Regions from separate parts of the Psychrobacillus sp. FSL H8-0483 genome, predicted to be linked through region 2. Evidence: riboswitches for the same ligand, from Rfam matches in the RefSeq annotation. Region 2 holds a riboswitch; each other region holds the start of a gene.
The links. A riboswitch is a leader RNA that binds a small molecule or an ion and turns the genes downstream of it on or off. The one in region 2 is predicted to bind lysine.
Positions count from the first base shown of each region.

Region 1: it holds a riboswitch for lysine, as region 2 does, so the genes downstream of both, MHB48_RS13520 (aspartate kinase) here and MHB48_RS14755 (Na+/H+ antiporter NhaC family protein) in region 2, are expected to answer to the same signal.
Region 3: it holds a riboswitch for lysine, as region 2 does, so the genes downstream of both, dapA (4-hydroxy-tetrahydrodipicolinate synthase) here and MHB48_RS14755 (Na+/H+ antiporter NhaC family protein) in region 2, are expected to answer to the same signal.

Region 1 is NZ_CP152052.1:2,817,606-2,820,816, reverse strand. It holds gene uvrC (excinuclease ABC subunit UvrC) at 1-1,018, shown strand, start outside; lysine riboswitch at 1,061-1,239, shown strand; gene MHB48_RS13520 (aspartate kinase) at 1,336-2,556, shown strand; gene MHB48_RS13515 (YslB family protein) at 2,616-3,023, opposite strand.
Region 2 is NZ_CP152052.1:3,055,058-3,058,268, forward strand. It holds gene MHB48_RS14755 (Na+/H+ antiporter NhaC family protein) at 1-1,539, opposite strand, end outside; lysine riboswitch at 1,629-1,812, opposite strand; gene yunB (sporulation protein YunB) at 1,861-2,595, opposite strand; gene MHB48_RS14765 (bifunctional UDP-sugar hydrolase/5'-nucleotidase) at 2,667-3,211, opposite strand, start outside.
Region 3 is NZ_CP152052.1:3,467,657-3,470,867, reverse strand. It holds gene MHB48_RS16955 (LLM class flavin-dependent oxidoreductase) at 1-487, shown strand, start outside; gene dapA (4-hydroxy-tetrahydrodipicolinate synthase) at 702-1,568, opposite strand; lysine riboswitch at 1,690-1,869, opposite strand; gene MHB48_RS16945 (oligoribonuclease) at 2,108-3,211, shown strand, end outside.

The sequences.
Region 1 (3,211 bases), 240 kb from region 2:
TGTTCAAGTATTTTTTATTCGTCAAGGTAAATTAATCGAAAGAGATGTTTCACTATTCCCGATTTATCGTGATCCAGAAGAGGAGTTCCTGACATTTTTAGGTCAATTTTATGCCAAGCCAGAACATATTAAACCAAAAGAAATATTTGTTCCGATTAATACAGACTTGCATTTAGCTTCGGAGCTATTACAAATGAAAGTGATTATTCCGCAAAAAGGTACAAAAAAAGATTTAGTTGATTTGGCAGAAAAAAATGCAGTATTAGCATTAAGCGAAAAGTTTCATTTGATTGAAAGACGTGAGGAACGAACGATAGGTGCGGTAGAGGAATTAGGAGATATAATGGGGATTTCAACTCCAAATCGAATAGAAGCCTTTGATAATTCGCATATCCATGGTACGGACGCTGTTTCTGCTATGGTTGTTTTTGTAGATGGAAAAGCGTACAAAAAAGATTATCGTAAATATAAAACGAAGACTGCCGCGAAGCATGATGATTATGGTGCTATGAGAGAAGTTGTTCGTAGAAGATATACAAGAGTTCTAAAAGATCAATTACCTTTACCAGATTTAATCATTATTGATGGAGGGAAAGGACAAATAGAGGCTGCTCGTGAAATCATCGAAGATGAATTGGGCCTAGATGTTCCGATTGCTGGCCTTGCGAAAGATGGGAAGCACCAAACCTCTCAGCTTTTGTATGGAGACCCAATTGACATGATTCCGATGAAGCGTACGAGCGAAGCATTTTATTTACTCCAACGTATTCAGGATGAAGTGCACCGATTTGCTATTACATTCCATCGTCAACAACGTGGAAAGCATACAATAGCTTCTTCGTTAGACGGGATAGAAGGAATCGGACCAAAACGAAAAAAACTATTACTAAAGCATTTTGGATCTTTAAAGAAGATGGAAGCTGCTAGTAAAGAAGAGTATATAGATGCTGGACTTTCCAGTAAGCTCGCAGACGTTATGATAAATCATTTTAATAAAAATTCGTTGTCTTCAGAATAATGTTGTGTTATGGTTGAAACAATTTAATATTCACTATTCAAAAGTGAAGATAGAGGTGCGAATTAACAAGAGTACTCATCAGGAGGATGAAAAGTTCCTAGGATTGTTGAGAAAAGGGTTATTCGCCGAAATATAGAAAAGCTTTTCCTTTTCTATGTTGGTCCTGCATTTAAGAGATGTAGGATTGTCAGAATTTGATATTCTGGAGGGCTATCTCACATGGACAATTACTTTTTGACCGTGTATGAGACAATGCTTTTCACAATATGTGAAAAGCATTTTTTAATCCTTGCAGATAAAAAAGGGAGATAATGTTCATGAGTAAAATTGTTATGAAGTTTGGTGGTACCTCTGTTGGGACTACAGAAAAAATTGCACATGTAGCTAATCGAATACGCAAAGAAAAAGAAAAAGGTCATGATATTGTGGTTGTCGTTTCAGCAATGGGGAAAACGACAGATGAGTTAGTGAAACTAGCACATGAAATAACGGAAAGTCCCACTAAAAGAGAAATGGATATGCTGTTAACCACTGGAGAACAGGTAACGATGTCTTTACTTGCAATCCAATTAAATGCTTTAGACATTGATGCCATTTCTTTAACAGGTTGGCAAGCAGGCTTACAAACAGACAATGTATATAGAAATGCTCGAGTAGAAAATTTGGATGGCTCTAAAATTCTGAACTTGTTAGAGGAAGGTAAAGTAGTCATTGTTGCGGGATTTCAAGGGGTTTCAAGCGATGGAGAAATTACGACGCTTGGTAGAGGTGGATCAGATACAACTGCAGTAGCAATTGCTGTATCAATAGAGGCGGATATTTGTGACATTTATACAGATGTAGAAGGGGTATTCACTTCGGACCCACGATTCGTCCCAAATGCAAGGAAATTAGAGCAGTTGGAATATGACGAAATGCTTGAGCTTGCTAATTTAGGTGCAGGTGTATTGCATCCAAGAGCAGTGGAATTTGCAAAAAACTATAAAATTCCATTAAGAGTTCGTTCCAGCTATGTAGAAAATGAGGGTACTATTTTAAAGGAGGAAGTAGACGTGGAAAAAAATTTAGTAGTTCGTGGAGTAGCATTTGAATCGGATATTGTTCGATTAACGATAGAGTACGAAGTGCCTTTTAACGGTTCGTTAGCTTCTATCTTTACTACACTTGCTAATAATCATATAGATGTAGATATTATTGTTCAATCCATTGTAGATGGTGTAAAACCAACTGTTTCATTTTCTATCAAAAAAGAATCCTTATCAGAAGCAATTACAGTTTTAGAAACTCATAAAGAAGTGCTTGGTTTTACATTTGCTGATTTTGAGGTGGGTCTAGCAAAGGTTTCAATCGTTGGGTCTGGTATGGTTTCTAATCCTGGTGTCGCTGCACAAATGTTCGATCGTTTGCGTAAAGAAAATATTCCGGTGAAAATGGTGAGTACTTCTGAAATAAAAGTTTCCGTCGTGGTACCCCAACAAAATATGATTCTTGCAGCTAATGCTTTACACGATGAATTTAAATTAGGACTTAGCCAGTAAGAAGCGAAAAAAAGCAATGTACATAGTCTATGACATGTACATTGCTTTTCGTTGGATTATTAACTTTTTAAATCCCATTTAATATGAAAAGTAACGATTCCATTCTTTTTTAATTGTTCATCATAGCATTCAGTTAAGTAACCAGATATTTTTTGTTGTTGCTCTGCTAAGAAGCCAGCTTCTAGTCGGTGGCTGCGACTTATCCCGCTTTGGGGTAAATTATACGTATGTAATGTATAGTAAGCAGAATCCTTTGTTGTTTTATCGAGTTCTAGTGTACCCCATCCTGCTTCTTGGAAGAAAGAGATGGCTTCTTCCATCGAATAGAGTGGAAATTTGCGAGCAAGATCTTTTCCAGCCCAATATAATATGTCTTTTTCATGTTTTCCGAGAATAGAAGCAAGCACGTGGTCTCTTATTAATTCATATCCAAAGGAAGTTACATGTGAATGTTCTTTTTCATTCAAGTAGCAACCCATCTTTCCAAAAAAAATATTAATCTATCTTGTTTATTTTATCATAAATAAATTTGTCTTGGTAACCGAATAGTTTGTGAAAAAATAATTCAATCATTATAGGGGAATGAAAGTAGAAAGATTGCTGAAATAATTAATCCTGCCTTGACGCTCCAAAATGATGAGAGTACAATGGATAT
Region 2 (3,211 bases):
AATACTCCAAGCAGTAAATAATAGTACAATCATGACTATAACTGATATAAAACCAATCATTACAGACCCTGTCAATCCTAAAACTAAATAGCCAACGCCAGCAATTACGGCGCAAATAATGGCGTATGGTAATTGTGTTATAACGTGGTCAATGACATTTACCCCTGCTCCAGTTGCTGACATAATCGTAGTATCTGAAATAGGAGAGCAATGGTCTCCAAAAACTGCTCCAGCCAATACAGCTGCAAGAACTGGCAATAATAATTCGGGTTCTATGGCCATTATAATACTTGCTCCAATTGGTAATAAAATCCCGAAAGACCCCCATGACGAACCTGTTGCAAATGCCATAAACGCTGTTAAGACAAATAATAGGAAAGGAATGACCCCAACTGGGATATTGTTTTCCGTTACCAACGTAGCTAAAAACGCACCTGTTTCTAATTCATTGATTAAAAATGACAATGCCCACGCAAATACGAGTATAAAGATTGCTGGTAGCATAGAGTTAACACCTGTGACTAGAGCTTTCCATACATTGCTAATGTTAGCACCCGGATTTGTTTTAAATTGACGTAAATACAATAATACAGCTAAAGTACTTGCTGTTAATCCTCCGATAAGTAGAGAAAATGGAACATTCATATTTTCAAAAATCACCAGTAGATTAAATTCTCTTCCAGACAGGTTGTAGCCTGTCCAAAACATGGCTAATAGTGTTACAACAACTAATGAAATGATAGGCAGTACTAGGTCAATTACTTTACCATATTTATTTTCCGGGAAATCCCCTTGAAGATCCCCTGGATTTGTTTTCTCCAAGTCGAATAGTTGACCTGTTTCTATCGCTCTTTTTTCATGTTTTTTCATCTCTAATATATCAAAGTCTGTCCATGCAATAAAAAATACCATGGATAGAGTTGCAATTACATAAAAATTCATTGGCGCCATTAACATAAATGCCTGTAAGGGTGTATACTCAGTTATTGCGTGTGTCGTAAAAATAACCCCTAGCTGTGAAATTAAAAAAGCGCCCCAGCTGGAAACTGGTGATACCACGCAAACTGGTGCAGAAGTAGAATCGATAAAATAAGCCAGCTTTGCACGTGATACTTTATGTGAATCAGTAATAGGTCTTGCAATTTGTCCAACTGCTAGTGCATTAAAATAATCATCTACAAATATGATGATTCCTAAAAATACAGTAAGTAGCTTTGAACCACGTCTTGTCTGAATTCTTTTTACCGCCCACGCAGCAAATGCCTCACTCCCACCAGACAAACTAACAAATGCTGTCACAACGCCTAATAACAATATAAAGAGTAATATATAAATATTATGCGTATTTAACCCTTCATCCCAAAAAGAAGTTTTAAAAGATTCCCATAAGAGTATGAACGAATCTACAGGAGCAAAACTCTCTACAAGAAACGCAGCGGAAACAATCCCAACTCCTAATGATAATAAAACCCTTTTTGTGACTAAAACCATAATAATTGCTAATAATGGTGGTACTAAAGAAAAAATTGTATTCTCCAAAACCTGCTCCTCCTCAAAATAAAAAAAGCCACCCTAATTATTATAGGTTGGCTTCTACTATTGAATTTAAGTATTAAAACTTTTATCCATATTTTTGTAGCTCCCCATTTATATGAATCATATAAATGACAGTGTTATTTTTATTCAAAATAACCCCAACTAAATATCGTTTGACCAACCATATCTAATTTCGGCAAAACTTCCTTTCGTATACGATCCTCGGTGTCACCCTACCGTATAGTACTTTTAAGCTCTGCAGCCTCTACCTATTTTATTCATTTACATTATAGTATCAGTAATTTCTATGCATCTTAATATTTTTTATTTTTCTGGCAACGGTAAGGGTACTTCTACAGATGGAGAATTCCCTTCACCTTTCGTATAAATATACGGTACTTGCCCTTGCACTAATCCCATTGCAACCGGAATATTTTGCTCTACGACACTCATTTTGCTTGCCAATGGAACGATAATTTGGACATTTACTTTTATATGGATACTGACCTCTACATACGCATTATTAATACCAAATTCCTGAATGGTTGGCACTACATTTGATTGGACATTTCCGATTACATGAAACCTTATCGGAATTTTAGGACCTAAGTTACCAATGAGTGGAATATTCGTCGCCTGCCCCATCGGCACGAAAAATACAACTCCCCCTTGATCCTCCATCGTTTGCTTGTCATATTCGATGTCATCTAAATAAGGCAAACTCGATAAATTTCCTTGCTCGGCTTGCTCTAAATGCGATTGTACTAAACTATTTGTATCGGATAGAACACGATTAATGATCTCTGTATTAAATTTCGTTGTGACCATATTTGCACTATCGGATGGCACTTCTTCAATAATATCGTTTACGTCTAATACGTTAGCCGTTCTCGAATTAATGGCTTTACTAATAACCATGGACGCTATTTTATTCGTTTGGACTTCCGCATAGCGAAGATATGTTGGAGTTAGTTGTACATTCACATAATAAAAAACTCCCGCAACCGATAGGATGAAGCATGCAAGAAAAATCGCTAATTTTCGCTGAGTTGTTAATATGGAGAAACGCTTCTTTTTTCGATAGAACAACAAAAAATCCCCCTAGTTACAATATGTAAACGGAGAGATTTTCATGACAAATATATACGTTCTTCTATTTTTCCATACCATTTTACAACATCACGAATCATCTCTGGCATAAAATATTGCTTATTCGCAAACTTTAACGTAGGAAAGAAATAGCCAAATGTAAACATATCCAGCGTAGCTAGCGTATATATGTTATCGAGATTCAACAATTCATCCTTAATAAAAAGGTCACCGAATTCATTTTCTACAAGTTGTTCATACAGCATGGAACCTAAATATTTCCCACGGAAACCAAGCCCTTTCACTTCTAGACTCGGCCATTTATCATTTTTAGAGGTCTCTATTATTTCTAGTAACTCTGATCCGGTCAATGTAATCACACACGGATTAATAGGATGTGGTAGACAACCATGTAAATCACTAGCCGAAATAGGACCTTTAGGTAAATCCGTTAAAAAGATACCTGCGGGAAACATAGCACAGTCAGCATTAGTAAAAGCAATTAACGCCTTTCCAAAAAAACTAGATAAGTCAGAACCACTAAACCATTCCTTTGCTAATAGAGAGCGATTTTCGAATACAATAG
Region 3 (3,211 bases), 410 kb from region 2:
CGGGCTACCTCTTGTTCTAGCGATTATTGGTGGAAGCCCATTACAGTTTGCTCCCATCGTTGACCTATATAAACGAGCAGCAAAACAGGCTGGCCATGACGTTACGAAGCTAAAGGTAGCTTCTCATTCTCATGGCTTTGTAGGCGAGACAACAGTGAGTGCAAAAGAGAAATTTTTCCCACCTACTGCGCAGGTAATGAATGTTTTAGCAAAAGAACGCGGTTGGGGACCATATACGCGTAAAACTTTTGATGAAGCGAGTAGTTTAGAAGGTGCTTTGTACGTAGGTGACGTATCTACAGTAGCGGAAAAAATCATTTTCCTTCGTAAAAATGTTGGCATTACACGTTTTATGCTCCACGTACCAGTCGGTTCAATGCCACATGAAGATGTGTTAAAAGCTATAGAGCTATTAGGAACAGAAGTTGCGCCGATCGTAAGAGATGAAATTAACCGATGGGAAGCTGAAACGGAAAATACGTTATAGTTTTACGTGTTTCAGTATAGGTTTCCCACTCCTATAAGGGCGGGATAACGTATTTTTTCTTGAATAAGAATTAATAACTCAGCACCAGGCTCATTGCGAGGTAGTTGCTTGGTTGGAGTTCGAATAAATATGGAAGAGCGAATTCCCATTCAATCTGGAATTCGCTCTTCTTGTAAAAACATATCTTTTGTATAGGCACTGTTAAATTTTACTCTTATACATTTAGTACTTGCTGCAGTGCGCTAAGTTGTTCATCGTTTAAAGGAACCATAGGTAAGCGGACACCACCGACAGGGACGCCTTTTAAATTTAAAGCTGCTTTTACAGGCGTTGGATTTGGAGCAGCAAATAGTGCTTTCATTATTGGTAGTAGTCTACGATGTTCCTTAGCTGCCTCTTGGATATTACCAATTTTGAAATTTTTAATCATCGCTTGCATTTCATTCCCTATGACATGGGACGCTACTGAGATGACACCTGTTCCGCCTATTGATAACACTGGAATCGTTAAACCATCATCCCCGCTGTACAATGAAAAATCTTCCGGTGTATGATCAATAATTTCGGCCATTATATCTAAATTACCGCTTGCTTCTTTAATGGATACAATATTTGGTATTTTGGAAAGACGAATGACTGTTTCAACTGACATGTTGACAACACTGCGTCCGGGAATATTATATAGCATAATCGGTAAAGATGTGACCTCCGCAATTGTCCTAAAGTGTTGATATAATCCTTCTTGTGATGGTTTGCTATAGTATGGGGCAACGAGCATAATGCCATCGACACCTGCATCTTCCGCAAGTTTTGTTAATTTCATTGATTCTTTTGTGTTGTACGATCCAGTACCAGCAATTACCGGAATTCTTCCATTTACTACTTCCACTGTAAATTTGAATAACTCGACCTTTTCTTCTTCTGTTAGCGTTGGAGACTCTCCTGTTGTACCAGAAACCACTAAACCTTCTGTTCCATTAGCGATTAAATAATTGATTAAGTTTCTTGTAGCTTGGAAATCAATCTCCTCATGTTCATCAAAAGGAGTCACCATAGCAGTTAAAATTTGTCCGAAATTCATTACTTCTCCACATCCTATATTTTTTTATTAAAAACAGAGGGAGAAGGGCAGTTAGTAAATTAACGCAAAAAAGCAACAACGAGGGCTCGTTGTTGCATTAGAAACAATAAATTATTTCTTTGCGTAAGATAGCCCTCCATACAGTTTCCTATATGACAATTAAGTGTTTATTCAACAACAGAACCAGCTTCAAGAAAAATGAGATTCTTTCCGCTTCGGCAAATTCCCCTTTCGACAATTGTCCTAGGATCTCATTATCCTCCATTTGTGTACTGATGGTCTTTGCGCCTCTATCCTTACTTCAAAAGTTCTTGAAATAAGTGATTATTTAATTATAGAAATAGTACCTGTTTTCTTATGGAATTGCAATAGTTGACCTGTTAATATCTAAAATTAATTTATTTTAGGATTAAAATTTAGATTTTTAATCAATTGATTTGCTTGCTACTCTTAACTTTGTCCATTGATTAAGTATAAAGCAACAGTTACTATCAATAAGTTTGACATATAAAAGCCATACTACTTTTGAGGTGAAGATGATGTATAAATTATTGTCTCATAATGATTTAGATGGGGTAGGATGTGGCATTTTAGCAAAACTTGCTTTCGGTAAGCAAGTGAAGGTGCGATATAATTCGGTATCGTCTCTTAATCGAGAGATTGAATTCTTTTTGGAACATGATCCTCCAGATACGTTTTTATTTATTACTGATTTGTCTCCGAATGAAGAAAATGAAAAAAGGCTCAACGATTTTTATCATGCAAAAGGGAAAATCCAACTACTTGATCACCACAAAACTGCTTTACATTTGAATGATTATGAGTGGGGATATGTTTTAGTGGAAGATAATGAAGGTAAATTAACGTCTGCTACCTCATTATTATATGAATATTTGGTTACACATGAACTGTTGGAACCATTAGATGCTATAACAGAATTTGTAGAGTTAGTTAGGCAGTATGATACATGGGAATGGGAGAAGAACGAGAACCACCAAGCTCATTCACTTAACGCACTCTTCTTTTTAGTATCGATGGAAGAATTTGAAGAAAAGATGATGGAAAGACTTCGTTCAAGTGAACATTTTGATTTTGATGAATTCGAAAAGAAAATACTGAACATGGAAGAAGACAAGATTGAACGATATATTCGTCGGAAAAAAAGAGAGATTGTACAAGCAGAAGTAGGGGACCATATCGTTGGAATCGTGCATGCAGAATCGTATCATTCAGAGCTAGGAAATGAGCTAGGGAAAGAATATCCACATCTGGACTACATCGCAATATTAATAATGGGTGGAAAAAGAATCTCATTTCGTACCATTCATGATCATATCGATGTTTCTGAAATTGCAGGACATTTCGGTGGTGGGGGACATCAGAAAGCATCAGGTTGTTCTTTAACAAAAGACGCTTACCAGCAGTTTATAGTGGAAACATTCCATTTGGAGCCAATACAGGAAGATGCGAAAAGGAATCGATATAATTTAAAACATTCTTCATTCGGTTCTCTGTATAAAAATAAAAGTGAAAACGTTTTTCTTCTTTATCAAAAGAACAATCAGGACTGGATGATTGAAAAAAATAAAACCGAAATGGAACAAACCTTTCCAAGTTTTGATGAAGGCGAACGATTTATTAAA